DNA from 3 places in the Caballeronia sp. LZ065 genome. Region 3 is predicted to be linked to each of the others. Evidence: predicted binding sites of a transcription regulator. Region 3 holds the regulator's gene; each other region holds the start of a gene.
The links. The regulator FliA, encoded in region 3, starts transcription of late flagellar genes. The targets are predictions, from matches to a motif close to CTAAAGTTTNNNNNNNNNNNGCCGNTA.
Positions count from the first base shown of each region.

Region 1: motA (flagellar motor stator protein MotA) is a predicted target of FliA. The motif match lies at 7,793-7,819, and genes of this name have one in related genera.
Region 2: QCE63_RS11280 (DUF4088 family protein) is a predicted target of FliA. The motif match lies at 9,045-9,071, and genes of this name have one in related genera.

Region 1 covers NZ_JARUXV010000004.1:429,261-439,352, forward strand. The annotation lists gene QCE63_RS28505 (efflux RND transporter periplasmic adaptor subunit) at 1-313, opposite strand, end outside; gene QCE63_RS28510 (efflux RND transporter permease subunit) at 333-3,518, opposite strand; gene QCE63_RS28515 (DUF4148 domain-containing protein) at 3,864-4,133, opposite strand; gene QCE63_RS28520 (Nramp family divalent metal transporter) at 4,410-5,741, shown strand; gene motB (flagellar motor protein MotB) at 5,812-6,792, opposite strand; gene motA (flagellar motor stator protein MotA) at 6,826-7,698, opposite strand; gene QCE63_RS28535 (helix-turn-helix transcriptional regulator) at 7,968-8,813, shown strand; gene QCE63_RS28540 (hypothetical protein) at 8,937-9,209, shown strand; gene QCE63_RS28545 (hypothetical protein) at 9,288-9,455, opposite strand; gene QCE63_RS28550 (MFS transporter) at 9,593-10,092, opposite strand, start outside.
Region 2 covers NZ_JARUXV010000001.1:2,436,327-2,446,418, forward strand. The annotation lists gene pncB (nicotinate phosphoribosyltransferase) at 1-1,111, opposite strand, end outside; gene fdxA (ferredoxin FdxA) at 1,485-1,808, shown strand; tRNA gene QCE63_RS11220 (tRNA-Asn) at 1,924-1,999, shown strand; tRNA gene QCE63_RS11225 (tRNA-Asn) at 2,089-2,164, shown strand; partial or broken gene QCE63_RS11230 (lipid A hydroxylase LpxO) at 2,408-2,506, shown strand; gene QCE63_RS11235 (LUD domain-containing protein) at 2,557-3,138, opposite strand; gene QCE63_RS11240 (LUD domain-containing protein) at 3,135-4,526, opposite strand; gene QCE63_RS11245 ((Fe-S)-binding protein) at 4,523-5,266, opposite strand; gene QCE63_RS11250 (FCD domain-containing protein) at 5,408-6,145, shown strand; gene QCE63_RS11255 (hypothetical protein) at 6,212-6,346, shown strand; gene QCE63_RS11260 (CreA family protein) at 6,429-6,902, shown strand; gene QCE63_RS11265 (AraC family transcriptional regulator) at 6,949-7,770, shown strand; gene QCE63_RS11270 (AzlC family ABC transporter permease) at 7,888-8,661, shown strand; gene QCE63_RS11275 (AzlD domain-containing protein) at 8,658-8,993, shown strand; gene QCE63_RS11280 (DUF4088 family protein) at 9,159-9,920, shown strand; gene QCE63_RS11285 (ATP-dependent helicase) at 9,930-10,092, opposite strand, start outside.
Region 3 covers NZ_JARUXV010000001.1:148,842-158,933, reverse strand. The annotation lists gene flhF (flagellar biosynthesis protein FlhF) at 1-606, shown strand, start outside; gene QCE63_RS00785 (MinD/ParA family protein) at 599-1,516, shown strand; gene QCE63_RS00780 (RNA polymerase sigma factor FliA) at 1,535-2,266, shown strand; gene QCE63_RS00775 (GGDEF domain-containing protein) at 2,328-3,320, opposite strand; gene QCE63_RS00770 (aromatic ring-hydroxylating dioxygenase subunit alpha) at 3,642-4,634, shown strand; tRNA gene QCE63_RS00765 (tRNA-Arg) at 4,662-4,737, opposite strand; gene QCE63_RS00760 (c-type cytochrome) at 5,078-5,974, shown strand; gene QCE63_RS00755 (UvrD-helicase domain-containing protein) at 6,192-8,279, opposite strand; gene QCE63_RS00750 (oxidoreductase) at 8,454-9,497, shown strand; gene QCE63_RS00745 (hypothetical protein) at 9,665-10,092, shown strand, end outside.

The DNA.
Region 1 (10,092 bases), on a different contig from region 3:
CGCGCGCATAGATGGGCGATTCGACGAAGCCGCGCAGCGTGCCCGGCAAGGTGGTTTCGGCGCCGCTGTCGGTGTGCGAGGGCTGCACCACGTTCACGTACTGCTGCGCGTTCTGCTGCGTGCGCGTGGCAATGGAGCGGTTGTGCACCATGTCCGTGACGACAGTGCGTGCGGCGCCGATCGCCAGCAGCGCCAGCACGATGACGAGCGCGAGCTTGGCGCGCTTCCATTCGGCATGGCGCGGCGGCAGCGCGGGGCCTTCGTCGGAGTCGCGCGCGGGAATCGCCAGCGAGGCGTGGTTCTTTTCGGTCATGTTCGTGATCTGGTCGATATCAATGTTGTCCGCTCGCGGCGTCGTGCTGCGAAGGCGTCTTGCGCGCGGCGCGGCGCGCGAGCCTTGCATGGATGCCCGCGAAGATGAGCGGCACGAAAAAGAGCGTGGAAACGGTCGCGAACAGCAGCCCGCCGATCACCGCGCGGCCAAGCGGCGCGTTCTGTTCGGCGCCTTCGCCGAGGCCGAGCGCCATCGGGATCATGCCGATGATCATCGCGAAGGCGGTCATCAGCACCGGGCGGATCCGGCTTGCGCCGGCTTCGAGCGCGGCGGTCAGCGGCGGCATGCCGGCGTTCAGCCGTTGCCGCGCGAAGGACACCATCAGGATGCTGTTGGCGGTGGCGACGCCCATCGTCATGATCGCGCCGGTGAGCGCGGGCACGGAGAGATGCGTGCCGGTGAGGAAGAGCATCCAGACGATGCCCGCGAGCGCGGCGGGCAGCGCGCTCACGATGATGAGCGGATCGATCCACGACTGGAAGTTCACGACGATCAGCAAATACACGAGCACGATGGCCATCGCAACGCCGATGCCCAGCCCGAAGAAGGACGTGCGCATCGTCTCGACCTGGCCGCGCACGACGATCTGACTGCCGCGCGGAAGCGTCTTGCGGGCTTCATCGACGAGATGGTTCACCTGCCGCGCGACGCCGCCGAGATCGCGGCCCTCGACGCTCACGAACAGGTCGATGACGGGCCGGATGTTGTAATGCGTGACCACCGCGAACTGACTTTGCGGCGAGATGCGCACGAGATTGCCGAGCAACTGCGTGGGGCCGTTGAGCGAGGCCGAGACCGGCGTGCGCAGCAGTTCGTCGATTGACGAGACCTGATACTGCGGCGTCTGTACTGAGAGGTTGTACTCGACACCGTTGCGCGGATTGAACCAGAAACCCGGCGCGGTCTGCGAACTGCCCGACAGCGACACGAGCACGTTTTGCGCGACGTTGTTCGCATTGAGATTGAGCTGTTGCAGACGCGTGCGGTCCATTTGCAGATCGATGACGGGCTCGTCCAGCTTCTGCTGGATATGCGTATCGACGTTGCCGGGGATCATGCGGATCTGCTTCATCAGCTTGCTCGCGGCTTCGAAATTCGCCTGGCCGTTTTGCCCCTGGATCTGCACGTCGATGGCGGCAGGCAGGCCGAAGTTCAGGATCTGCGTGACGATGTCGGCCGGCTGGAAGAAGAACTCGACGCCGGGGAAGAGGCGCGGCAGCCGCGCGCGCAGTTCATCGATATAGGTCTGCGTGGGCGCGTGATCGGCCGTGAGCGCGACCTGGATCTCGCCATCCAGCGTGCCGATGGTGCCTGCGTTGCTGTAGGACAGGTTGATGCCGCTGTAGGGCAGGCCGAGGTTGTCGAGGATCGTCGAGAGTTCATGCTGCGGCACGACTTGACGCACGACGCTTTCCACTTGATCGGCGAGACGCGCGGTTTCCTCGATGCGCGTGCCGGTCGGCGCGCGCATGTGCAAGCGGATGTCGCCGGCATCGACGCTTGGGAAGAAGTCTTCGCCCAGCACGAACACGAGGCCCGTGGAGAGCACGCAGAAGCCCAGGAACAGCGACCCGAACAGGCGCCGGCGCACCAGCAGCGTCGAAAGAATCACGATGTACGCGGCGCGCATGCGCTCGAAGCCGCGGTCGAAACGCTGATGCAGCCGCATGAAGACATTCGGCCGGGCGTGTGCACCCGGCGCGTGCGCGTGGCCCATCAGCAGCATCGCGAGCGTCGGGACGAGCGTGCGCGAGAGAATGTACGACGCGATCATCGCGAACACGACTGCTTCCGCCAGCGGCACGAACAGGAACTTCGCGACGCCGGTCAGGAAGAACATCGGCACGAACACGATGCAGATGCAAAGTGTAGAGACGAGCGCGGGGACTGCGATCTCGCCGGCGCCTTCGAGAATCGCCTCGTGCAGGTCGGTGCCCATGTGCAGATGGCGCTCGATGTTCTCGATGGTCACCGTGGCGTCGTCCACCAGAATGCCGACCGCGAGCGCGAGGCCGCCGAGCGTCATGATGTTGATGGTCTGCCCGAGCGCGTGCAGCACGATCAGTGAAGAGAGGATGGACAACGGAATCGAGATCGCGATGATGCAGGTGCTGCGCCAGTTGCCGAGGAACAGCAGGATCATCGCGGCGGTGAGCGCGGCGGCGATCAGCGCTTCGCGCACCACGCCCTGCACGGCCGCCTTGACGAACACGGACTGGTCGAACAACGCGCTGATCTTGAGATCGGGCGGCAGCGAGGCGCGCGCTTGCGGCAGCAGGTCCTTCAGCGTATTGACGATGGACAGCGTCGACGAGTTGCCGTTCTTCAGCACCGAGATCAGCACGCCGCGATGCCCGTCCTGGCGCACGATGTTGGTCTGCGGCGTGAAGCCGTCGCGCACGTGCGCGACTTCGCGCAGATAGGTCGTCGCGCCGTTGATGGTGCGCACGGGAATGTCGTTCAGGCCCGCGACGGTGGCGGGCGAGCCGTTCATGTTGATCGTGTATTCCTTCGGCCCGATCTTGGCGGTGCCGGTCGGCAGGATCAGGTTCTGCGCGTTCACGGCCTGCACGACGTCGGTGGGCGTGAGGCCCTTGGCGAGCAGCGCGCGCGTGTCGAGATCGACGGAAATCACGCGGCTCTTGCCGCCGTACGGATAAGGCACGGCGGCGCCGGGAATCGTCACGAGCTGCGGACGCAGGAAGTTGAGCGCGGTGTCGTTCAGGTCCTGTTCCGATTGCTTCGGGCTGGAAAGGCCGAGCTGGATCACCGGGATGCTCGACGCCGAATAACTGATGACCAGCGGCGGCGTGGCCCCCGGCGGCATCTGCTTGAGCTGCGCCTGTTCGACCGCGACAGTCTGTGCAATCGCGGTCTGGATGTTCGCCGTGGGTTGCAGGAAGAGCTTGATGATCGCGATGCCTTGCAGCGACTGCGACTCGATGTGCTCGATGTTGTTCACGGTGGTCGTCAAGCTGCGCTCGTTGACTGACGTGATGCGGTTGGCCATGTCCTGCGCGGAGAGGCCGGTGTAATTCCAGATGATGCTGACGACGGGAATGTCGATTTCAGGGAGTACGTCGACTGGCGTCGTCAAGAGGACGAAGGGCGTCGCCAGCAGGATCATGATGGCCATCACGATGAACGTGTAGGGCCGCTTCAGCGCAACGTTGACTATCCACATTGAGTCGTTCGGAAGAGCTTGGAAAGGGCGCGGCGGCGAGCTTGCATGCGGCGCGCGGGACGCAATGACGGACAAGGCGGGTGCAGACCCGCTGTGACGCTATGGTAGTGGCCGCGCGCCAACGACAATGTGGCGTGAATATGGCGCGTATGTCAGATTAGGCGATTTGAAAGCAAGCGCTTGAAAGGGCGCGGTCAGGGCCGGGCGGATTGCTTGAATGACAGAGGAATAGAGCAGGACTTGCGCCGGTTATCTCCGGGCAGAGGACAAGCGACGAGACGGCGCGGGAACGCTCGCGTGTGGAGGGAACCGCGCGGGGTCTCGACGTGATGAAGCGCGACTTTCTTACTGTGCGGGTTGCTGCATGGCGGGCTGTCCGGCGGCGGATGAACCATCGGTCGATGCACCATAAGCGCTCGACGATTGCACCTTGGCCTCGGCGGCCTGGATGTTATCGGGGTAGAAGGCATCGCGCTCGGACGGGTTGTAGCCCGCCTGCTCGACACGTTGGAGGTCCTGCTTGACCTGGGCGCGGGTCAGTCCGTCGGATTGGGCGAGCGCGGCGAGTGGCGTGGCGGCAAGTGCGAGGATCGCGAAGCGGGTAATCAGTTTCATGGGGGACTCCTCGAGCGTGGTAACGATGAATGCGGCGCATGCCTGCAAGTCATGCACGGCCACGGGCTCATTCTATGTTTTGGGTGGTGACGACATGCTGGCGTTCAAATGACGCTTTCGTCAGATTGGAACGCCCGCCGTATCGTCGATGAAGGGGCGTTGAAGGCAGTAGAGAGGGGGTCTGTAAAGAGGCGAGGCCGGTGATAGACTCGCCGCCTTGGGCGAACGTGCTGCTCGCGCCCGGTTCAATCAAGCATCGCAGCGGGGATCGATAAATTGCCGTTCAATCTGCCGACCACGGCCACCGCGCCGTTCTGTCCTTCCGAAGTCAAAGGCTCCGTGGCCGTGGCGCCCGGCGCGCCGCTCTGGAAGAAGCTGTTGCAATTCGCGGGGCCCGGCTTGCTCATCTCCATCGGGTACATGGATCCGGGGAACTGGGCGACGGATATCGAAGCCGGTTCACGCTATGGCTATGGGCTGTTGTTCGTCGTCGTGTTGTCCAGCCTCGCGGCGATGGTGCTGCAATGTCTCGCCATGCGGCTCGGCATCGTCACGGGGAAGGATCTCGCGCAGTTGTCGCGTGAACGCTATGCGAAACCGGTGGCGAATGCGCAGTGGGTGCTGGCGGAACTGTCGATCATTGCGTGTGATCTGGCCGAAGTGCTGGGCGGTGCGCTCGCCTTTCATTTGCTCTTCGGCGTGTCGCTGATCTGGGGCGTCGTGCTGACGGCGTTCGATACGCTGATCGTGCTCGGACTGAAGGGCAAGAACTTTCGCGATCTCGAAGCGATCATGCTGGGGCTGATCGCGACGATCGGAATCGGCTATGTGGTGGAGCTCGTGCTCGTGAAGCCGCATTGGCCTTCGGTGGCGGCGGGGCTCGTGCCTTCGATCCATGCATTGAGCCAGCGGGAGCCGCTTTATCTGGCCATCGGCATTCTCGGCGCAACCGTGATGCCGCATAACCTTTATCTGCACTCTTCCATCGTGCAGACGCGGGTGGTCGAGCGCGACCGATCGAGTCTGCGCTCCGCGATCACGCTTTCACGGCTGGATACCATCGTGTCGCTGATTCTCGCGTTGATGATCAACGCGGCGATTTTGATCCTGGCGGCGTCGGCGTTTCATGCCACCGGACATACGCAGGTGACGGAGATCGAGGACGCTTATAAGCTGCTCGCGCCGATCGTGGGTACGGGGCTGGCGGCAGTCTTGTTCGCGGTGACGTTGTTCGCTTCCGGGCAGAGTTCGACGTTCACCGGGACCATTGCCGGACAGGTCATCATGGAAGGATTCTTGAGGTTCAAGATTCCTTGTTATCAGAGGCGGTTCATTACCCGTGCGCTGGCGTTGATTCCTGCGCTGATCGGGGTTTATTGGCTGGGTAATGGAGCGGTGGGGAAGTTGCTCGTGGCCAGTCAGGTGGTGTTGAGTTTGCAACTGCCGTTCGCGCTGTATCCGCTTATTCGGATGACCAGCGATCGAAGACTGATGGGGGAGTTCGTCAACGCGCACTGGATGAAGGCCGTGGCGTGGGGGCTGTTCGTGGTGATCAGCGCCGCGAATGTGTGGCTCGTGGTGCAGACGGTGGGGGAGTGGGTGGGGTGACCTCATGTCGGGTCAAGGCGCCGCGAAGCGCATCGAAACTCGTGCACCTTCGCGGCTCTCGACCGCCGCCTTACTTCACCACATTCACCGTCCCATTCGACTTCGCCGCCACCGCAGCCGGAATTGCGGCTTCCACAGGCTGCCCCTGATCCACCGTGGTCCGCCCGCCGTCCTTGAAGAACGCCTGTTCCGCGGCCTTGTTCAGAACAAGGATACTGATTCGCCGGTTAGTCGGCTCATCAACGACATCCTTGTTCAACGGCAGCACGTCAGCCAATCCACGCACCTGAAGCACTTTGCTTTCCTTCATCCCGCCGGCCACCAGCGCGCGCCGCGCCGCATTCGCCCGTTCGCTCGACAGCTCCCAGTTCGAATACCCGGCCTGACCACCCGAATAAGGCACCGCATCCGTATGCCCCGCGATCGACACGCGGTTCTCCACGTCGTTCAGCGAAGCCCCGATATTGGTCAGGATCGTCGTCACATAACCTTCGAGCCTGAAGCTGCCGGAAGCGAACATCGGCCGATTGAGCGAATCCACGATCTCGATACGCAAGCCTTCGCTCGTGATCGCAATCCGGATCTGATCCTTGAATGCGCGCAACGCCGGGGTCTGCTCGATCAACGCGGTCAGCTTCTGCTTCAACTGCTGAAGCTTCTGCAAATCCTCCATCGCGACAGCCGCGCGCGCGATCGTCTGCGGCACGGGCTGCGTCTGGCTCTTCTTGCCTTCGCCAGGACGCGTGCTCGACAGATCCTGACCGCCGCCGGTGATCACGCTCGTATGCGTGGACGCGCCGCCATCATTGCCGAACAGCGCCGACAACGGCGTGTTGAAATACTGCTCGATGCCTTCCTTGTCGTACTTCGACGTCGACCCGAGCAGCCACATCAACAGGAAGAACGCCATCATCGCGGTGACGAAGTCGGCGTAGGCAATCTTCCACGCGCCGCCGTGATGCCCATGTCCGTGCGCCTTCTTCTTGCGCTTCACGACCACGGTGGGTGCGAGCACGGACTGCAGCGGATCGCGTGATGGTTTCTCAGCCATGAGAGTGAATTCCTTCTTGCGTGCGCGTGCGGGTTACGAGGCCGACTTCGGCATCTTGGTCGCGCGCACCGCGTCGTCCAGTTCCTTGAAGCTCGGACGGTCCGCCGTGAACAGCACCTTGCGGCCGAACTCCACCGCAATGGTCGGCGCATAGCCGTTCATGGAAGCAAGCAGCACCGACTTCACGCACTGGAACGGCTTCGCTTCGGCCGCGCCCTTTGCATTGAGCAGATCGGCGAGCGGGCCGATGAAGCCGTACGCCAGCAGAATGCCGAGGAACGTGCCGACCAGCGCGCCCGCGATCATCTCGCCGAGAATGGCGGGCGCTGCGCCCACCGAGCCCATCGTGTGCACCACGCCCATCACCGCAGCGACGATACCGAACGCGGGCAGGCCATCGGCCATCTTCTGGATCGCGTTGGCCGCGACCCCGCTCTCGGTGTGATGCGTCTCGAGTTCCTCGTCCATCAGGTCTTGCATCTCGAGCGCGTTGACATTACCCGCCGACATCATGCGCAGATAGTCGACGATGAAGTCGAGCAGATGATGATCGGCCATCACGTGCTCGTACTTCTGGAACAGCGGGCTGGATTCGGGCGCGTCGACATCGGCTTCGAGGGCCATCATGCCTTCCTTGCGCGCCTTCTGAAGCAGTTCGTACAGCAGCGCGATCAGCGCCACATACTTCTCTTTCGTATAGCCGCCGCCCTTGAACGCCTTCGGGATGGATTGCAGGGTTTTCTTGAGCGTCGCGGTCGGATTCGACACGACGAACGCGCCGATCGCCGCCCCGAAAATGCACAGCAGCTCGAACGGCTGCACGAGCGCGGCCAGGTGGCCGCCTACGCCGATGAAGCTTCCGATCACCGAGCCGATGACCACCACCCATCCGATGATGACAAACATTATTTCTCCGCAGTTTTCCGCGCGCCGCGGGCCGTGCGTGCTTGCCTGAAGACGCGCACGGCTCGCGACACATTGTTCGCTTATTCTTGGCTCTTAACGGCCGTTAAGAAGCGGAAATGAAGGGTGGCCGGCGCAAGTTTTTCTGCGCAAATGTTTGCGGCGTAAATGTTACGTCGCGCGTGATTCGCGCGGCGGGCGGGCGGCCGTCGCGTCGCGATGACGTGGCAGGTAATGGAACGCGCGCATCCGGTTCGACTAAGATCGTCCGCATGAACTCGACCTTTGTCCACGCTTTTGCCGATCCGGTGCGCGCCGGCCCGAACGCCACCGTCGGCGCGCTGCTGCGCGAATGGCGTCAGAGACGACGCATGAGCCAGCTGGATCTGGCCAGCGAGGCCGATGTCTCCACGCGCCACCTGAGCTTCGTCGAATCGGGGCGCGCGCTGCCGAGCCGGGAAATGGTGATGCGGCTCGCCGAACAGCTCGACGTGCCGCTGCGCGAGCGCAATACGCTGCTGATGGCGGCGGGCTACGCGCCGCTTTATCGCGAGCGCGCCCTGGCCGATCCGCACATGGCCAGCGCGCGCCGCGCCGTCGAACTGGTGCTGAAAGGTCACGAGCCGTTTCCCGCGCTGGCTATCGACCGGCACTGGAACATCGTCGCGGCCAACGCGGCGCTGCCGCCGCTGATCGCATCCGCCGATGCCGCGTTGCTGACGCCGCCGGTCAACGCATTGCGCCTCTCGATGCACCCGCGCGGCCTTGCCGGCGTCATCGACAACTGGCACGAGTGGCGCGCGCATCTGCTCGCGCGGCTGCATCGACAGGGGGAGGTGTCGGGCGATCCGGTGTTGCTTGCATTGCATGCCGAACTCGAGGCGTATCCCGTGCCCGCGCACGCTCATGCGCCACAGTCCTCGCGTCACGAGCCCAATCCGGTAGTCGTCCTGCTGCGGCTGCGCACGCCGCATGGCATGCTGTCGTTCTTCAGCACGACCACGGTGTTCGGCACGCCGGTCGATATCACCTTGTCCGAACTCGCGATCGAAGCCCTGTTTCCCGCCGACGACGCCACCGCCGCCGTTCTTGGCCGGCTCGCCGAAGCTCGACGCTGAGCTTGCGCCGGCGCGCACGGGCTTACAGAATGGAACCTAGTGCGGGTACGCGGATCAATGAGAAAGGCAGGCTGTTCAACCTGAGCCTGGTGAGCTTTTGTCCAACCAACGCGGAAGAGAGCGATGATTCAAACATTCGAGCAAGTGATCGGCGGGCAAAGCATGCAGTTTTGCGCAAGCATTGCGGATGGCGGCGGCCCGCCGCGCGTCATCATCAGCCGCGCGGACTCGGCGGAGTCGCTGGTGATCGTCCAGGCCGAAGGCATCATCGGCACGATCAAGGCGGAAGTGGAAGCGCCCGCGTCGCTGGTAGCCGATGCCGTTCGCAAGGCCCAGCAGGAGGCGCTCATCGAGCGCGCACTCGAGACCGGCGCCGTGCAGACCACGAGTCTTTAGGCTTCACGGCGGCTGACTTCACACAGACAGGCCCGCGCGGTTCATCGAGCCGCGCGGGCCTTGTTCATCAGCTTGGCGCTACAGACGCGGTTCGCCGTTTTTCGGGTCGGCGGGCACCATCGGCGTGGCGGAATCCGGGCCGTCGGGCATGTCCGGATCGTCGGGGTTCGGCGCCGCGTCCGGATCGAATAATTCGTCGGGATCCGGCTCGTATGGCTCTTCGGGGGAACGGGGCAGCGTCGACATCAGCTTCTCCTTGAGGGTTCCTGGTGGATGGATGGCTTAAGGCTCCGAGGCAGCTTGGTTTAGCTCAAATGCATTAAGCGTCGTACTGGATCGTTGCAACGGGCGTACCCGCTGACCAGCACGCTCAATTGCTGCGTTCAATCAGCATTTTTGGAAAGCGCGCGGCGCACGTGCTCTGGCGGACGGTCCTTGTCCGTCCTCGCCGGATTGCTCACCTGACGTGCAACCAGCGCCGTGCCAAGCAGAATCGCGACGGAAATGCCCGCCGACCCGCGCACGGCATCGACAATATGCGCCGCGCTCGCCGCGCCGTCCCCGTGACCGGCAAGCGCACCGAACGCCGCGACCCCGATCGCCCCCGCCGCCTGTCGCGCCGTGTTGAGCACCGCCGACGCCGTCCCCGCGCGCTGCTGGCCGACAGTGCCGAGCAAGGCGGTCGTCATCGCGGGCACCGCGAGTCCCATGCCGGAGGGAATCAGCAGGAACGGCACGAGCAGGGCGGCCGTGGGCGTGTGCGCATCGACGAAACAGAGCGCGGCGAAACCGGCGGCATCGAGCAGCGCGCCCGCGATCATCGGACCGCGCGAGCCGAAACGCGCAACCACCGGTCCGCTCGCCAGGTTCGAAATGAGGAACC
Region 2 (10,092 bases), 2.3 Mb from region 3:
TGCCCGGCGAATCCGACAGTTTCGCCACCGGCTGTCCGTTGCAGCGAACCATCTTGATGACGATCTGCAGCGGCTGATAGCCGAGGTCGTTGGTGAGATTCGTGCCGACGCCGAATGCCAGCTGGCAGCGGCCGCGGAAACGCTCGTAGAGCTGCAGCACCTTGGGGATATCGAGCGCGTCCGAGAACACGAGGATCTTGGTGCGCGGGTCGCAGCGGTTCTCTTCGTAATGGCGCAGCAGGCGCTCGCCCCAGTCGAACGGATCGCCCGAGTCGTGCCGCGCGCCGTCGAACAGCTTGCAGAAGTACATGTCGAAGTCGTTCAGGAACGCCTTCATGCCGTACACGTCCGACAGCGCGATGCCCAGGTCGCCGCGATATTCCTTGGCCCACATCTCGAAGCCGTAGATCTGCGAATCGCGCAGGCGCGGACCCAGCGCCTGACACGCCTGCAGGTATTCGTGCGCCATGGTGCCGAGCGGACGCTGGCCGTGCTTCATCGCGTAATAGACGTTGCTCGTGCCGGCGAACTGCGCGCCCAGGCGCTCCTTGAGCGTCAGCACCACTTCCTCGTGCCAGTGCTTGGAGAAACGTCGACGCGTGCCGTAGTCGGCGATCTTGCAGTCCGAATATTCAGGCGGCGTGGCGAGCAGCTTGATCTTCTCGCGCAGACGCTCGCGGCCGGTTTCGTACTCGGGCTTGCGCTGGGTGTTGCGGAAGTAGACCTCGTTGACGATCGCGAGCACCGGAATCTCGAAGAGAATCGTATGCAGCCAGGGACCTTCGATATCGATGTCGATCTCGCCGTTGTTCTTCGCCGACGGCGCGATGCGAATGGACTTCTCGTTCAGATGGAACAGCGCGAGGAAATCGATGAAGTCGCTCTTGATAAAGCGCATGTGCCGCAGATAGTCGAGCTCTTCTTCCTTGAAGCGCAGATTGCAGAGCTGCCGGACTTCGTCGCGAATTTCGTCGATGTACGGCACGAGATCGACATTCGGCGTGCGGCAGCGAAAGCGATATTCGACGTTCGCTGCCGGGAAATGATGCAGCACGACCTGCATCATCGTGAACTTATAGAGATCGGTGTCGAGCAGCGAAGTGATGATCATGGTTCTGGCTGAAACATCCACGCGAAAAGATGATGCATCGGTTCGAGCCACCTGCCCCGCTGTCCCGATGCTGTCCCGATGTGCATTGATGACGCACGGGCTTGCCTCGAAGAGACTCTGACCCGAATACGCATTGCAGGTCATGTTACCCGAATGTGCGCGCCGGCATGGGGCATGGCGGCCCTCTCCTGCCTGCTGCAAAGGCTTCCTCTGCCGCGCATACCCACATCACGAATTGATATAAGACAGGCGGCGCCGGCGCTCGCGTCCGTTTTTCCTATTACGCTACAATATGCGTTTCCGCAAGCGCACCTCCCGGCCCATGCAGCCGCCCAGGGCGCAGCCCCCACGAATTCCGCATGCAGGAGCCTGAATGACTCACGTTGTGACCGAAAGCTGCATCAAGTGCAAGTTCACCGATTGCGTGGACGTGTGCCCGGTGGATTGCTTCCGCGAAGGTCCCAACTTTCTCGCGATCGATCCGGACGAATGCATCGACTGCGCCGTGTGCGTCGCCGAATGCCCGGTCAATGCGATCTACGCCGAAGAAGATGTGCCCGGGGATCAGCAACACTTCACTGAACTGAACGCCGACCTCTCGCGCAACTGGCCGAGCATCACCAAGACGAAGGCGCCGCTGCCCGAGTCGGATGAGTTCAAGGACGTCAAGGAAAAGCTGAATCTGCTGGAGCGCTGATTTGCGTGGTTTGTGAGGCCCTCTCTTCAAGCTGCGAGAGCGCTTATCGAATGAAGATTGGGCGTTGACAGTAAAGCACCACCCCCCTATACTCTCGCTTCTCTGCTGTAGATGTTCCCCGATAGCTCAGTTGGTAGAGCGCCGGACTGTTAATCCGTAGGTCCCTGGTTCGAGCCCAGGTCGGGGAGCCAAGAGTTTCATCCAAAGCTCCAGCAAGCGTTGTTCAAAACCCAGTCTATCGGCTGGGTTTTTCATCTCAGCTTCACATGTTGTCAGTTGTTCCCCGATAGCTCAGTTGGTAGAGCGCCGGACTGTTAATCCGTAGGTCCCTGGTTCGAGCCCAGGTCGGGGAGCCAAAAAGGCTTCATCGCAGGATCCAGCAAAGCCCAGTCTTCGATTGGGCTTTTTGTTTTTGCGCGCCGGTTTTGTCTTCTCTATGCGTCGTCACCGTCCAGGCGGATCTCGTTTATCCGTTCGTCGATCTATTTCCGCGATAGACGATAGAGTGAGAAACGATGCGCTGGATCATCCTGTTGACCTTCATCGTCTGTGCGGTCTGCACATATTGTGCTTGGCAAGGTTCGAACGACTTTGTCGGCGGCGAATTGAATCACGCGTTCAAGTTTCTCTGTCCTATCCGGCTCGTCGGCAAGCGTGTGAAAGCGTGGAACCGGACCGTGTACACCATCGTCAAGTGGCTGGGTGGCGATCTTCTTCAGGTACCAAGACTTGACGAGCATCGGCCTCTTCACGCGAGCCACACCAGCGTGAGCGACCGCACGCCCTGCGCGCCGCGAATCAGCACGCCTTCGATATCCGCCGTCGCCGATGGCCCGGTCACGAGCACCGCATAACGCGCCGTCCTGAAATCGTCGCGCCGGTACACCTGCTGCAAGCCTTCGACGAGCTGCGCCGGATCGAGCAGCACGACCAGATGCTGGGCCAGATAGCCGATCGAGTTGACGACGTATTCCTGCTCGCTGAACCACACCGAGCCCGTTTCCGCGACGCCGAAGCGCCCCCTGACGACCGCGACATCGACGTCCTGGAGCGACGCCGGCACCGTATCCGCTGCGAGCGGCCGGTTGCCCGCGACACCCGGCACGGCCGAGGCGATCACCTGCGCCTCCGCAAAGCGCGTGGCGATCAGCGCGTTCACGTCCTCCAGGCTCGATGCATCGACACACGTGCCGCCCATCGCGGCAAGCGCCGTGCTGAAGCGCTCCTTCAGGTCGCCCGGCGGCGCCGGAAACAGCGGCACCTCCGGCCGCGGACGCGCGGCGGGTTGCGCCGCGCGGATCCTCGAGAGAAAGGCTTCGCGACTCGTCATTTGGCCGGCTTCCGGTTTTTCCTGTACCACTCGTGAAAGGTCTCGGCGGGCGCTTCGGGCAGTTCGCGCTGGCGTCCCCAGATGTTGAGCGGGTTATAGAGCACGAAGTTGGGCAGCCGCTTGAGCGCCCCGCCGAGCGATGCCACGCTCGCGCGATACAGCGTCGGGCTCGCCAGCAGCCGCCCCGCCATCTTCAGCACTTCCTGCTTGACGAAGGGCACCTCGTGCTTGTCCGCGATCACCTCGCGCCACTTGTAGATCTGCTCGTGAATGTTCACCTTCACCGGACACACGTTGGTGCAACTGCCGTTCATCGTCGAGGCGAACGGCAGCGCGCTGTAGCGCTTGAGATCGTGCGTCGGATTAATGATCGCGCCGATCGGTCCGGAATACGTACCGCCATACGACAGCCCGCCGCTCCTCCGATACACCGGACACGTGTTCATGCACGCGCCGCAGCGGATGCACTTGAGCGAGAACCAGAAGTCGTCCAACGCCAGGCGCTCGGAGCGGCCGTTGTCGACGAGGATGAAGTGCATCTTCGTGCCCGGCCGCGGCTGGCGGAAATGCGAGGTGTATTGCGTGATCGGCGAGCCGAGCGCGCTGCGCGACAGCATGCGCACGAACACACCGAGATCCGCGATGGTCGGAATGATCTTCTCGATGCCGATCGACGCGATATGCAGCGGCGGCACGTTCGCCGAGAGATCCGCGTTGCCCTCGTTCGTGCACACGACGACCGTCCCCGTCTCCGCAACCGCGAAGTTGCAGCCGGTCATGCCGGCGGTCTTCTCGCGCACGAAGTACGGCCGCGTGTTCATGCGCTGGCTCTCGGCGAGATAGTGGATGTCGCTGTTCGCGGGATCGGTGCCGATGGTGCGCCCGAACAGTTCCGCGACGTCCGCGCGCAGCTTGTGGACGGCCGGCACCACCATGTGACTCGGGTCCTGGTGATCGAGTTGCTGGATGCGCTCGCCGAGGTCGGTCTCCATCACCGTGATGCCGCGCGGCTCGAGATAGTCGCGCATATAGCATTCGTCGGTGAGCATCGACTTGCTCTTGACGAGGGCGGTCATGCCGCGCGCGCTCATCAATTGGTAGACGAGTTCGTTGTGTTCCTGCGCGTTCGCCGCGAAATGCACGGTCACGCCGTTCTTCTCCGCCTGATCCGCGAACTGCGCGAGATAGTCTGCAAGATGCGACAGCGTATGTTCCTTGATGCCCGACGCCAGATCGCGCATCGTTTCCCATTCGGCGATGCCGTGCGCCTGCGCGTCGCGCTTGGTGCGCAAGTCCCACAGACGCTTGTCGTGGAAGGCAACGTGATCCGGCTTTTGCAGGAACGCGCTGGCCGCCTTCGCGTGATCGATGCGGATGGTCTTGCTCATGCGCGCACTCCGTTCAGCACCTGCGCGATATGGATGAACTTCGCCTCGACCTTCATGCGTTCGGCGCAGCCCTGCTGGTGCATCAGGCACGACATGTCGCCCGACACGATGTACTCCGCGCCCGCGCCGACGTGATCGCTCACCTTGTCCTGCCCCATGCGCACGGAGACGGCCGCCTCGGTCACGGAGAACGTGCCGCCGAAGCCGCAGCATTCATCGGGACGCGCCGGCGCGACGAACTCGATGCCCTTCACGCCTTCCAGCAACGCGCGCGGCTTCGAGTACGGCGTGCCCGCGACTTCGGAATTCGACGTCTCGCGCAGATGCCGCACCGCGCTGCAACTGTTATGCAGCCCGACCCGGTGCGGGAACTCGGCCCACGGAAACTCGCGCACGCCGAGCACGTCGTGCAGGAATTCGACGAGTTCGAAGGTGCTGCGCCGCACTTTCTGAACGGCGCCGGTCTGTTCGATCGCGGTGAAGTGTTCGCGCACATGATGCGTACAACTCGCTGACGGTCCCACCACGTAGTCATAGTCCGCGAAATTGCGCGCGAACACGCGTTCCGCGCCGGCGGCGTCCTTGTGCGCGCCGCTGTTGGCCATCGGCTGGCCGCAACAGGTCTGGTCCTGCGGATAGTCGACATCGAGCCCGAGCCGTTCGAGCAGTTCCAGCGTGGCGACGCCGACTTGCGGATAGAAGGCGTCGATGAAACAGGGCACGAAAAGGGCGACTTTCATGAGGGCCGGTGGCGAATGTCGATTGCGGGAACGGGACGACTCTTTTTGGTCAGCTTGGTCTGACCAAGACTTTAAAGAGATGCGTGTTTCGTGTCAAACTCGGGCACCTTTCGAGTTTCCACGTCCCGTTCGCGTCAATCAATGACCTTCCAGCCCGTCCACTCGCATTCTTATGCCCGCGTGCGCATCTCGGACGTCGTGTCCGGACAGATTCGCGAGTTGATCTCGAACGGCACGCTGCTGCCCGGCCAGCGCCTGCCCGCCGAACGCGACTTGGCCGAGCAGCTGAACGTGTCGCGCCCATCGCTGCGCGAGGCGCTGATCCGGCTGGAATCCGATGGTTTCATCCGCGCAGCGGGGCGCGGAGGTTTCGTCGTATCGGACGTGACGGCGCCGCTGGTGTCGCGTCCGCTCGCCGCGTTGCTCGATCAGCAGCCGGATGCCAGCGCCGACGTGCTGGAATTGCGCCACGGGCTCGAAACGCTTTCCACCGCCTACGCGGCCGAGCGCGCCACCGAGGCCGATCTGGCGCGCATCGCCGCCGCTTTCGACGCGCTCGAGGCCGCGGTGGCAAGCAAGAGCACGCGCATCGCGGAGAAGGACGCGGCTTTCCATCTGGCGATCGCCGATGCAACGCACAACGTCGCGCTGACGCACGTCATGCATGGACTGAACGAACTGGTGCGCGAATCGATGCTCACGTCGCATCGGCTGGTGGATTACGACGACGAAGTCGAGGCGAACCTGATGGCGCAGCATCGCGCGATGTTCGACGCGATCGTCGCGCGCAACCCTGCACAGGCGCGCGAATGCGCGGGCGCGCATCTGGACTATGTGCGCACGCTGTACCGCGATCGTCCGGCGCGCAAGCGGGCGTGAACGTAATGATTATGTAAGCTCAAGATAGGACAAGACCTACACAGCTTTCGGACTTGCACGGCTAACGTGCATGCGCTGTCTTCGCGATACTGGAACTGTCAAAAACGATACGCGAAGGAGGTCAACATGCCTTACCTGCTCGGATGGCTGCTCGGCGTGCCGGTGGTGGTGCTGGTGATTCTTTATCTGATCTTCCACTGAACGGACCGGATGTGCGACACATCGAAAGAACTCAGGGGCGTCGATACAATACGACGCCCCTTCTCTTTTCCGGATGATGTCGATGAAGCGTCCCGCCCTCGCCTTTGCAGTGCTTGCCTCCCTCTACGGCGCCGGAATCGCGCATGCCGAGGAGATCGCCAGCGTCAATACCAACTTCCGTTTCACGGGCTCTGATCGCGTTACCGTCGATGCCTACGACGATCCGCTCGTGCAGGGCGTAACTTGCTACGTTTCGCGGGCGCGCACGGGCGGCGTGAAAGGCACACTGGGTATCGCGGAAGATCCGACCGAGGCGTCGATCGCCTGCCGGCAGGTCGGCCCGATCAAATTCTCCCAGCCGCTCAAGCAGAAAACCGATGTGTTCTCGGCGGGCATGTCGTTCATCTTCAAGACGCTGCACGTGGTGCGCGTGGTCGATACGAAGCGCAACACGCTCGTCTATCTCACGTACAGCGACCGCATCGCGACCGGCAGTCCGAAGAACAGTGTGACCGCCGTGCCGGTGCCGGAGGGCACGACGATACCGGTGAAGTGACAACGTTATAAACTTCCCGTTTCCCTTCTTCATCCGTCATTCCGCCATGAACGCCGACCATTTCCGCGATGCCGCACGCTACTGGCGCTCGCCGCTCGTGCCGGACGCGGACATGGTGACCGCGGAATACTACGACCATGAATTCACGCCGCACTGGCACGACGCCTACACGGTGCCGGTGATCGAGGCCGGCGCGGAATGCTTCGACTATCGCGGCGCGCATCATGTCGCGGAAACCGGCTCGGTGCCGGTGATCAATCCGGGCGAGGTGCATACGGGCGCACGGGCGGTCGATATCGGCTGGCGCTATCGCGTGTTCTACCTGCCGATGCCGTTCGTCGAGGACCTCGCGCACGATCTGTGCGGACAACGCGCTGCCGCGCCGCGGTTTCCGGATCACATCATCCGCGATGCCGATCTGGCACGTCGCCTCTTGCATGCGCACCGCGTGCTGGAGCGCGGCGCCGATCCACTCGAAGCCGAACTGGCGCTCGTCGATGCGGTCACGACGCTGATCGGCCGGCACGCACGGCAACACGCGGGTGCGCCGTCGCTCGCCGCCGACGCGCAGCGCGTCGAAACCATGAAGTCACGTCTCGCCGACGACCTGCTCGAACCCGTCACGCTCGCCGAATTGGCGCGCACGGTGGGCCTGTCGACCTTCCATGCCGCCCGGCTGTTCGCGCGCACGACCGGTCTCGCGCCGCACGCCTGGCGCAACCAGATGCGTATCGTGCGAGCGCTGCCCGCGCTGCGTTCGGGTGCGTCGGTCACTGACGTCGCGGCGGCGAGCGGCTTCACCGACCAGAGTCATTTCACCCGCCACTTCAAGCGCGCGTTCGGCGTGCCGCCGGGCCGCTGGCGCTGAGCGTCCGGAAAGAAGCGCCGGCAGCGCAAGAACGTACAAGCCATCCGGACACCGCGTTGCGTATCCTCGCTGTCACAGGAGGAAATCTTGAAGGCAACATCCGCACAATCGTCCGCCATGCAGTCCGCACGGCACTCGACCCGACCGTCCACGCCGCCATCCGGCCAGGCGTTGCGCGAATTCGCCGCCGGCGCCCGCGACACCCTTCCGATGATGATCGGCGCCGCGCCTTTCGGCGTGATCTTCGGCACGCTCGTCACGGCCAGCCCGCTCTCGCTGTGGCACGGCCAGTTGATGTCGCTCGCCGTGTTCGCCGGGTCGGCGCAATTCATCGCGGTCGGCCTGATCGCGTCGCATGCGAGCTTCGCCGTCATCTGGGCGACGACGCTCGTCGTCAATCTCCGTCATGTGCTCTATTCCGCGACGCTCGCGCCGTATGTCGCGCATCTGCCGCGACGCTGGCGCTGGGCGCTCGCGAGCGTGCTCACTGACGAAGTCTTCGCCGTCGCCTATGCGCACTATCAGAAGCGCAATCCCGGCGAAATCGGACCGCACTATTTCTTCGGTTCCGGCGTCGCGATGTATCTGAACTGGCAGGGGTGGACGCTCATCGGCCTGCTGTTTGGCGCAGCGTTTCCCGGCCTCAAGTCGCTCGGGCTCGACTTCGCCATGGTCGCCACCTTCATCGCGATCATCGTGCCGCAGCTCGTCGCGGTGCGCTTCGTCGCGGCGGCGCTGGCGTCGGGCGTGCTGTCGTTCGCATGGCAGGACTGGCCGTACAAGCTCGGCCTGCTGGCGGCGGTGCTCGTGGGCGTGGCGGTCGGCATGATGCTCACGCTGCGGGACCATCGCGCGCAGCGCAAGCAAGCTTCGAAGGAGCACGCGCAATGAGTGCCGCCTCGAACTACGTGCTGCTCATCCTCGGCATGGCCGTGGTCACGTTCACGATCCGCGCCGCCGTGTTCGTGCTCGGCGAGCGCCTGCCCTTTCCGCCCATCGTGCGCACCGCGCTCTCGTTCGTGCCCGTGACGGTGCTGACTGCCATCATCGTGCCGATGACCGTCTCGCCGCACGGCAACGGCGCCGAGATCACCTGGCGCAATCCGCAACTGGTGGCGGCGCTGGTCGCGGTCATCGTGTGCGCGCTCAGCAAGCGGCCGCTTCTGACCATTGCTGTCTCCCTGACCGTGTTCTTCGTCTGGCAACTGCTGGTTCTGCGCTAACGTTTTCCATCGATCGGCCCGCAATTGGCTTTCAAAAAGCACCAAAAAAGCCTCAAGTTCCCGGAACCCGCGCCGATATCAGAAACGAATGGCCTCCGCCCACAGAAGCGGCGCCACCAGCATTACCCGCTTCCGACGCATCCGGAAGCGGAACCGGGAACCAACATGCGCCAAATCACCCTTTCGCTCCGCGAAGAGACGATCGCTTCCTTGCAGCGCGACTTCGACGCCTTCCTGCGTCTGTCGCTGAAGCTGGATCCGCAGTTCGTCACACCGTCGTTCGAAGACTTCCTGCGGGCGATCCTGCTCGACAATCACACGCCGCTCACCGAGCAGGCCGTGCAGCGCATGCTCTCGCACGGCCAGTACGCGTGGGCCAAGCGCGCGCTCGACAAGGAGTTTCCGGATGTCGTCGAGATCCTGATCCGTCAGGCGGCCGAACATGGCTTCGCGTTCGCGATTCGCGCCGACTGGACCGCGGAAGATCTCGTCAAGGCGTCGCGCGAATGGGCGGCGGCCATCGTCACCGAAGCCAAGGGCGACGTATCGCAAGTGGACATGCTCGCGTCGCAGATCAAGTCCGCGGCGGCGGACATTCGCGAAGTGGAAGAGAAGATGCAGACGCCTGCGTGGCGGCTCGCGGATTCGCTGCGCCAGCGCGTCTACGAAATGAAAATTACGGTGGAAACGAGCGTCGGCTCGACAGCGCGCGAAAAACTCGGCGAACTGCGCTGCCTGCTGCGGCTCGGCATCGTGTATGGCTCGATCCAGAAGCAGGAAGCGCAGCAAGTGCTCGAAATCCTGCGCTCGCTGCGCCCGGAATTGTTCGTCGAAGAGCCTTACGACGGCTACACGCGCTTCGCCGCCTGGCTGCGCAGCATCTTCTCGCCGCCGCGCACGCCGCGCGCCTCGCGCGCACCGCGCTGAGCGCGCCTCTTACTCCCACATCCCCTTCAGGCGCGCCGCGATATCCAGCTTCGCCTTCGCGGCCGCCGCCAGCCCCGCGGCCGTCGGCGCCGTGGGCGCGATCACCGGCGGCCAGGCGGCCGTCTCGAATTGCGGCAGCAGATGCGGCGGAATGAAGCGTGTGCGCTGCGCC
Region 3 (10,092 bases):
AAGGTTGCGCTGCTCACGACCGACAGCTACCGGATCGGCGCGCACGAGCAACTGCGCATCTTCGGCAAGATTCTGGGCGTGTCGGTGCATGCGGTGAAGGACGCCGCCGACCTGCAACTGGCGCTGTCCGAACTTCGCAACAAACACATCGTGCTGATCGACACGATCGGCATGAGCCAGCGCGACCGCATGGTTTCCGACCAGATCGCGATGCTGTGCGGTGCGGGTCATCCGGTGCAGCGCATCCTGCTGCTCAACGCGACCAGCCACGGCGACACGCTGAACGAAGTCGTGCAGGCCTACAAGAGCGCGCCGGACCAGCCGCCGCTCGCGGGCTGCATCCTGACGAAGCTCGATGAAGCCACCAATCTCGGCGGCGTGCTCGACACGGTGATCCGCTACAAGCTGCCGGTGCATTACGTCTCGACCGGACAGAAGGTGCCGGAGAACCTGTACGTCGCGACCAAGCGTTTTCTCATCAAGAGCGCGTTCTGCATTCCGCGCGACGGCTCGCCGTTCGTGCCGAACGACGAAGAAGTGCCCGCGCTGCTCTCCGCGCTGTCCGCGCGTGCCTCGACCGACATGCATGGGGTGCACTTTGGATAAGTTCGTGCTCGACCAGGCAGAAGGTCTGCGACGGCTCCTCACGCGAGCCGGCTCGCGGGTGGTGGCGGTCGTGGGCGGCCCGGCGGGAATCGGCTGTACGTCGACGGTGTTGAACCTCGGCGCGGCGCTGTCGGTGCATGGCAAGGACGTGCTCGTGATCGACGAGCACCGCAATTCGGCTTCGGCCAGCCGGCTCGCCGGCATCGAGGATGCAGCCGCGGCCGCCGCGGTGATGGCGGGCCGCAGCACGCTCGCGGAAGCTGCCGGGCGCACGCCGTTCGGTTTCTCGCTGCTTGCGGCGCCGCGTGACGAACGCATCAGCCACGACGCCGCGCAATGCCGCGCGTTGCTGGACGGTCCGGCGGACATCGTGCTGATCGACGCGCAATTGGACCGGTATGGCGCGCTCTCGTCGCTCGCGGCGCAGGCGCATGACTTTCTCGTAGTGACGCGGGTGGCCGCGTCGGCGATCACCGAGGCGTATGCGTGCATGAAGCGTCTGCACTACGCCCATGCGATCGGCCAGTTCCGCGTGCTGATCAATCACGTGCAGAACCCGGCCGATGCGGCGGTCGCGTTCGACAACCTGTCGGGCGTCGCAAGCCGGTATCTGGCTGTGTCGCTGGTGCAGGCGGGATATGTGTCCGAGGATGCGCGCGTCGCTCGGGCAAAGGAACTCTCACGCTGCGCAGTCGAAGCGTTCCCGGCTACAGCCGCGGCACGCGACTACCGCGCGATTGCAGCAGAGCTCCTCCACTGGCCGATGCGCCCCGCGCCGTATGCGCGTGCGGTGAACGGCCAGGCGGACGCGCGAATTCCGGTTGGCGACTCTGAGCAGGGCGGGCGGGAGACGGCGCATCGTGCGGCCGCGCTTCACGAACTGGCCATGAGCAGTACGGCGTCGATGTGATCAAGATAGGTGACCAAGATGTATAACGCCCAAGGCAAACTCTCACAGTCCGAAACGCTGACGAAATATGCACCGCTCGTTCGCCGGCTGGGGCTTCAGCTCGTCGCCAAGATGCCGGCGAGCGTCGATCTCGACGATCTCATCCAGGCCGGCATGATCGGCTTGTTGGATGCGGCTGGCCGCTACAAGGAAGATCAGGGCGCGCAGTTCGAAACGTATGCAAGCCAGCGGATCCGCGGCGCAATGCTCGACGAGCTGCGCGCCAACGACTGGCTGCCGCGCAGCATGCGCAAGACGTCGCGCGAGGTGGAATCGGCGGTGCACAAGGTCGAGCAGAATCTCGGCCGGTCCGCCAGCGAAACGGAAATCGCCGAGCACATGAAGATGCCGCTCGACGAATACCAGTCGATGCTGCAGGACCTGCACGGCGCGCAGCTGATCTATTACGAAGACTTTGACCGTTCCGCCGATGACGAGCCGTTCCTCGACCGCTACTGCGTCGACCGTTCGGATCCGCTGTCCGCGCTGATGGACGACAGCCTGCGCGGCGCGCTGATCGAAGCCATCGAACGGCTGCCGGAACGCGAAAAGCTGCTGATGAGCCTGTACTACGAGCGCGGCCTGAACCTGCGCGAGATCGGCGCGGTGATGGAAGTGAGCGAGTCGCGCGTGTGCCAGCTGCACAGCCAGGCGGTGGCGCGTCTGCGCACGAAGCTGCGCGAGCAGGCCTGGACCGGCGCCGAGGCTTGACGCTTGACGCTTGAACTGTGATGCATGACACGGATGGCCCGCAGCGATGCGGGTCATTTTTTTAGCCGGTTTCGAAGTCGTGGGTTTCGGCGAACACGGTCTTGCCGGCGCCCAGACTCTTCGCGCGATACATCGCACGGTCGGCGGCGCGCAGCACGGTATTCATGTCGGACTGGCGCACGATCGTCGCGCCGGACAACAGGCAGGCGCCGATGCTTGCCGACACCGAAACCTTCCGTTCCTGCACCGACGTGATCGCGGCTAGCGCAGAGTGAATGCTGTCGGCCACGGCGAGCACCGCCGACCGGTCGCGCATCTGATGGGCGAGCACCACGAATTCGTCGCCGCCGAGCCGGGCGATGGTGTCAGTCCGGCGCAGGCGGGTCTCGAGCTGTTGAGCGAAAGATTGCAGCAGCACATCGCCGACCGCGTGCCCGTAGGTGTCGTTCACTTCCTTGAAACCGTCCAGGTCGATCAGCAGCAGGGCCGTGGCGTCATCGCCGTCGTGGCCGGCGGGTGGCGCGGTCATCGCCCGGTTGACGATCTTCTCCAGCGCATAGCGATTCGACAAGCCCGTGAGCGGATCGGTGGACGCTTGGCGCGCGAGATCCAGATTGAGCTTGCCAAGCCGGTCGACTAGCACGCTCAGATACACCGATGCCCCCAGCACGCTCAGTCCCAGACCGATCGCGACCGGCAGGTTGGCATGCCACCACGGTTGTACGAGGCCGAGCGCGATCACCACGATGAGCGCCGTCGCACAGGACACCGCGAGCGTGCGCTTGCCATACCGGCATCCCGAACCGATCAGAAACCAGAACATCACCCAGATGAGCGGCAGCGCGCTGGCGCCGCCGGCCGCGAGCGCGAGTCCGAGCAAGGCTTGATCGGCGATGGTCGTGAGCGTGAGGCGCGTCCCGGACGTGGCGCTCGCGCGGCTCACGACGAGCAGCGTCATGGCGCCGTACGACACATAGAGGGCGACGAGCCGCACGACCATCGAGGCATCGTGTGACGGGCGCCACCACTCGAAGAGGCCATACGCGAGAAGCACCGCAGTTCCCATCCAGACCCGAAGCGTGGCCTGCTCCCGTTCGGGACTCCGGTGCCCGGACCCAATGAAAGCCTGGATCCGGCGTGCCGGTTGATGCGCCTGCTCCATATGAACCCCTGGATGGTGATTTCTTGCTGTTATGGTGTGCTGCTGTCTCTGTATGTGCGGCCCCGTCGCGGGAGGTGGTGTGAAGGCGTTGCATCGGGTTGCACCGTCGCGCGACCCGCTATTCTGCTACTTTTTGCGATTTCGCTGCAGGTTGGGTTGGGGCAATCGCGGTCTTGCGAATCTTCCCCATCTTCCTGCTTACGGCTGATGACAATGCACAACAACGCTTCTTCCCTGCAAGGCGAATGGCTGCCGGTCTGCAACAGCGAGGACGTGCCGGAGGGCGAGGCGCGAGGATTCCTCGTCGCGGATGAGCGCATCGTCGTGTGGCGGGACAGTCTCGATGCAGCGCATGCGTGGCGCGACGCCTGTCCGCATCGCGGGGCGCAACTGTCGCTCGGCTCGGTATCGCGCGACTGGATCACGTGTCCGTATCACGGCTGGCGATATGACATCGAGGGGCAGTGTCTGCATATCCCGTCGAATCCCGCACTGCGTCCGCCGAAACGCGCCTGTGCAACGACCTTCGTCAGCGAAGAGAAATACGGCGTTGTCTGGATGTGTTTCGGCGAGCCCGCGTATGCGCTCGATTTTTATCCGGAAGCCGATGTGCCCGGCGGGCGCCGCATCAATCTTGCGCCGCAGACGGTGAGGTCATCGGCGCCGAGAGTGGTCGAGAATTTTCTCGACATGGCCCATTTCTCTTTCGTGCATGGGGGGATTCTGGGCGAGCAGGCGCATACCGAGGTGCCCGATTACGAAGTCGTCCCGGTCGATGGCGGTCTTGAAGCGCGACAGTGCCGTTATTGGCAACCGGCCGGCATGCCGGGACAGGGCGGCGGCGCGATGATCGACTATGTGTATCGCGTCAGGCGGCCGTTGATCGCGAGTCTCACCAAGATGGCCGTGGGCGGGCAGGGCGCGCTGCACATCATGCTGGTGGCGTCGCCGGTGTCGGAGACGGAAACGCGGGCGTGGCTCGTCTCCATTCACGAAGATGACGCGACGCACAGCGATCAGGCGCTTTATGACTTCAACATGGAGATTCTGATGCAGGACACGCCGATCGTCGAATCGCAATGGCCGAAGTGCTTGCCGTTGGCGCTCGATGCAGAGCTGCATCAGAAGTGTGACCGAATGTCGGTGGCCTACCGGCGATGGCTGGCGGAGCTGGCGTTCGGGTGGGGGACGACGGGTGGGGTGTAGCGGCTGCGCTGAGAAACGACAGCGACTTGGTGCGCCCGGCTGGGATCGAACCAGCAACCCCTGCCTTCGGAGGGCAGTACTCTATCCATTGAGCTACGGGCGCATCGGCGGTGGGCTGTTGAACAAGGCAAGCGGCCCAAAGAAAGCCGGCTTCAAGGCCCACGCGAATCCGAGAGGATACCTGTTTTCCCTGACCCCGTCCATCGCGCGGCGCTGCAAACTCGATGCCCGCTCGTTCGGCCAAGCATCACACGATTCGGGTAAACGCCCGTCCGGTCACGCTGCCGCCCTGTGCCGCCGCTCGAACGTTCCGTCTATAATCGACCGAGCCTTTCCCCACGGCTTTGTCTCGGCGCCAGGTCTGAGCGCCCAGGCAATGCATGCGGTAGCTGTCACGCTGTCACTGAACCGACTCACACCAAAAAACGGGAGACGAGACAAGCATGAGCGAAGCACCCCACGGAGCCCCGATCAAGACGCCCGGTCAACTCATCGTCGCGATCATTGCGGGATTCGCCATTCCCGTCGCCATCATCATTCTGCTCGCCGTCTATGTGAACAACTCGACGCGCACCGGCGCAGGCACCGATATCGAAGCCTCGGTGAACGAGCGCATCGCGCCCGCCGCCCAGGTCGATGTCCGCGACGCCAACGCCCCGCGCGTCTACAAAACCGGCGAGGAAGTTTTCAAGGCCGTCTGCTCCGCCTGTCACGCTGCCGGCACCGCCGGCGCGCCCAAGTTTGGCGATGCCGGCGCGTGGGCGCCGCGCATCAGCGAAGGCTACGACACGCTGCTGCACAACGCGCTCAACGGCAAGGGCGCGATGCCCGCGCGCGGCGGCACGAATCCCGACGACTACAGCGACTTCGAAATCGCGCGCGCGGTCGTCTACATGGCGAACGACGGCGGCGCCAAGTTCGCGGAGCCCGCGCAACCAGCGCCGGGCGCGGCGGCGAACGCAGCAAGCGCACCGGGTGCAGCCGCACCGGCAGGCGCGAGTTCCAACGAGAACGCACAGGCCGCGGCCGCCGTCGCCGCGCTGGCTTCGGTGCCGCAGGCCGCACCGGCTCCGGCTGCCGGGGCCCAGAGCGCCGACGCCGCGCAAGCCGGCAAGGCGCTCTACGAGCAGGTCTGCCAGGCGTGTCACGCAGCAGGCGTGCTCGGTGCACCGAAGTTCGGCGACAAGGCCGCATGGACTCCGCGCCTGAAAGAGCCGATGGACACTGTCTACAACTACGCGCTGCACGGCAAGGGCGCGATGCCGCCGAAGGGCGGATCGAACGCGCCGGACGCCGATGTCAAGGCCGCCGTCGACTACATGGTGAACGCGTCGAAGTAAGAGGCCAGGCCGCAAAGCAAAAAACCCTGCGCACGCGAGTGAACTGCACCCCAAAAGTTGGACACCGGTCCAACGATTTGGGGTGTTTTTTCATGAGCAAGCACAGCGCACGATTCAAGCAAGCAGTCGTCAAAGACTATCTATGCGGCAAGCACGGCGGTTTTGCGGGGGTGTCGCAGGGTTTTTTTGAATGCACCAGATGAACCCCGGCGCGAACTCAGGTCTTCTGCAGCATCGCCTTGAGCATCGCCATCCGGTCCTTCGGCGACAGCGGCGCTTCTTCGGCAGTCGGCGGCGGCGCGTCGTCGAGCAGCATCTCGGGAATGAAGCGCGACGGTTCGCACACCACCGTCTCGCGCGCCCGCTTGCGCTTCTTGCACCAGTTCAGATGCAGACTGCGCTGCGCCCGCGTGATAGCGACGTACATCAAACGGCGTTCTTCCTCGATGCGCGCATCGTCGACCGGCGTATCTTCGTCCGAAGCGCCGCGATGCGGCATGATGCCTTCCTCGACGCCCACCAGGAACACGTGCGGATACTCCAGCCCCTTCGACGCATGCACCGTCGACAGGCGCACCGCATCCGGATCCTCTTCCTTGCCTTCGAGCATCGACATCAGCGCAACGGTCTGAATCAGTCCCAGCAGGTTCTTGCCTTCGTCGGCGAGACCGTCGGCGGTGTCGAAGCCGGTCTGCTCCGTGCCGGGCGCCGCTTCGGGCTTGGTGCCCTTGCGCTTCAGCCATTCGAGGAACTCGAGCACGTTCTGCCACTTCGACTGCGCCTGCCGTTCATCGTAGGCATCGTAGAGATACGACTCGTAGTGAATGGCTTCCATCATGTCATCGAGGACTTCGGTGGCCGGATCGCGCGCGGCGCGGTCGGAGAGCCGTCGAATCCACTCGCAGAAGGTGCGCAGCGGCTCGACCTGCCGCGCCGACAGACGCGCCTCGATGCCGCCCATGAACACCGCCTCGAACAGGGACACCTTCGCCGCGCCCGCGAACGCGCCGAGCGCTTCGAGCGTCGTGTTGCCGACACCCCGGCGCGGCGTCGTGATCGCGCGGATGAAAGCGGGATCGTCGTCGGGATTCGCGATCAGCCGCAGATAGGCGATCAGGTCCTTGATCTCGGCCTTGTCGAAGAACGATTGCCCGCCCGACAGCACATAGGGAATGCGCTCGCGCCGCAGCACCTGTTCGAAGATGCGCGCCTGGAAGTTGCCGCGATAGAGAATCGCGTAATCGCGGAACTGCGTGCGCCGTTCGAACTTGTGCGCCGAGAGCCGGAACACCACGGATTCCGCCTCGTGCTCTTCGTCGTTGCAGCCGGTTACGGTGATCGTGTCGCCCATGCCGTGCTCGGACCACAGCTTCTTTTCAAACAGTTTCGGATTGTTGGCAATGACGTTGTTCGCCGCGGTCAGGATACGTACCGTCGAGCGATAGTTCTGCTCCAGCTTGATGACGTGCAGCTTCGGAAAGTCCTTGCCGAGCTGCGCGAGATTCTCGATGGTCGCGCCGCGCCAGCCGTAAATGGCCTGATCGTCGTCGCCCACGGCCGTGAACGCGGCGCGCGGTCCGGCCAGTTGCTTCACCAGTTCGTACTGGCAGGTGTTGGTGTCCTGATACTCGTCGATCAGCAGGTAGCGCAGGCGGTTCTGCCACTTGTCGCGCACCTGCTCGTTCTGTGCGAAGAGTTGTGCCGGGCGCAGGATCAGATCGTCGAAATCGAGCGCCTGATAAGCGTGCAGCGTGGCGGCGTAGCTGCGATACACGATTGCCGCCTGATGTTCGTCCTCGTTGCCGGCGAGCACCGACGCCTGATCGGGCGACACCATCGCGTTCTTCCACAGCGAGATGATCGACTGGATCTTGCGGATCAGCCCCTTGTCCGTGGTGCCGAGCTGCTCCTGAACCATGCCGAAGCAATCGTCGGAATCCATGATCGAGAACTGCGGCTTCAGGCCGACGTGCTCCGCCTCTTGCCGCATGATCTGCACGCCGAGCGAGTGAAACGTGCAGATAGTCAACTGATTGACCGGAATCCGGCGGCCTTCCTTGCCCGGCGCGGTCAGTGTCTTGCCTTCAAGCAGCTTGGCGGTGCGCTCGCGCATTTCGAGCGCGGCCTTGTTCGTGAACGTGAGCGCCGCGATGTGCTTCGGCTCGAAGCCGCGCCCCTCGATCAGATGCGCGATCTTCTGCGTGATCACGCGTGTCTTGCCGCTGCCCGCGCCGGCGAGCACGAGACAGGGACCATCGAGATAGCGCACGGCTTCGTTTTGCGCGGCGTTCAGACCTGCGGACATCGTTCTGGGCTTTGGATTCTGAGGCGCGCGGCACGTAGCCGGCGCATGGAGGAGTGCGCGATGTTAACACGATGAAAAGCACGAGGTTCCGGCCCTGCTTCCCGTCGACGGGCACCGGGCGTCGAGCGCGGGCGTGCCACAATATCAAACCGCTTTCCACGACAGGATGCCCGCATGAGTTCAGCACTGAAAGTCGGTGTAATGGGTTACGGCCTCGCCGGCGCGACGTTCCACGCGCCCGTCATCGAGCATTGCGGCCGGGCCGAAGTGACCGCCATCGCGACCAGCCAGGCCGAGCGCGCGCAGGCCGACTATCCCGACGCGCAGATCGTGGCGGACCTCGACGCGCTGCTGGCCGTTCCGGGGCTCGAGTGCGTCGTCATCGCGACGCCGAACGACACGCACTTCGACCTCGCGCAGCGCGCGTTGTCGGCAGGCAAGCATGTGGTCGTCGACAAACCCGTCACGCTCAGCGCCGCCGATGCCCGCACGCTCGCCGATCTCGCCCGGCAGACAGGGCTGCTGTTCGCGCCGTTCCACAATCGCCGCTGGGACGGCGACTTCATGACGTTGCGCGGCTTGATCGAAAGCGGGAGGCTCGGGCGCATCGCCCATTACGAATCGCACTTCGACCGCTTCCGCCCCAAGGTTCCGCAACGCTGGCGCGAGGAAGCGGCGCGCGGCGGCGGGTTGCTGTTCGATCTGGGGCCGCATTTGATCGACCAGGCGCTGACCTTGTTCGGCGCACCGGAGACGGTGACGGCGTTCGTCAAGACGCATCGCGATCACGCGCATGCACCGGATTACGTGCATCTCGTGCTCGGCTACGACGACAAGCAAGTGATCCTGCACGCAAGCGCGCTCGCGGCGCTGGAGCCGCCGCGTTTTGCGGTTCACGGCACGCGCGGCAGCTACGTGAAGAACGGGCTCGACACGCAGGAAGATCAATTGCGCGCCGGCATGCGGCCGGGCAATCCGGAGTTCGGCAAGAATCCGCCGGGTCTGCTGCGCGAAGTGGACGGCGATCACGATCTGCGCCATGAATTCGCGACGAGGGACGGCGCGTACATCGAGTTTTACCGGGCGCTGGCGGCGTCGATCCAGGATGGCAAGCCGTTCCCCGTTTCGCCGCAGGATGCGGTGGATACGATGACGATCATCGAACTGGCCATGCAGAGCGATCGCGAAGGGCGGAGCGTGGCGTTCGCGAGGGCGTGAAAGCACGTGCTGATGAAAGGCGTGAATGCGGGCGGATTGCTGCTAGATTCATGCCTTTCGTGTATTCCGGCAGGCGTTATTTCTGATTTTTTTCGAGACGGCGGTTTGCTTCGATTGCGCTGCTAGTATCCGGACAGATCGTGATTTGAATTCCGGAGCAGTCGTCCTTGAACCTTCCCAAACTCGCCACGACGGAATGGCTCAGCGAAGTGATCGACATGACGATCACAACGAATGGCAATGCATTCCGGATAAAGCGTATTGAGCGAGAAGCTCAGGCACTTCTCGAAAGAGCCCGGCAGCAGCCGGAGTTGTGCTGGCTAATTCTTGCATTTACTGCCTTTTTGCGTGGCGACCGAGGCCAGTGCATTCGGTGTATTGAAGCCGCTCATGCGCTCGCGAAACATGATGTGATGATTCTGGGCAATGCGGCCTCGCTTTTGAACAATATAGGCATGCCGCGTCTTGCTGTCGAATACGCGCGTCGGGCGGTCTTGAATGCAGGTGATGATGCTCGATTCAAGGTGAATGCGGCACGCGTGCTTTTCGGAGCACTGCATTTCGAAGACGCGGCGAACATCGTTCATTCTCGGGA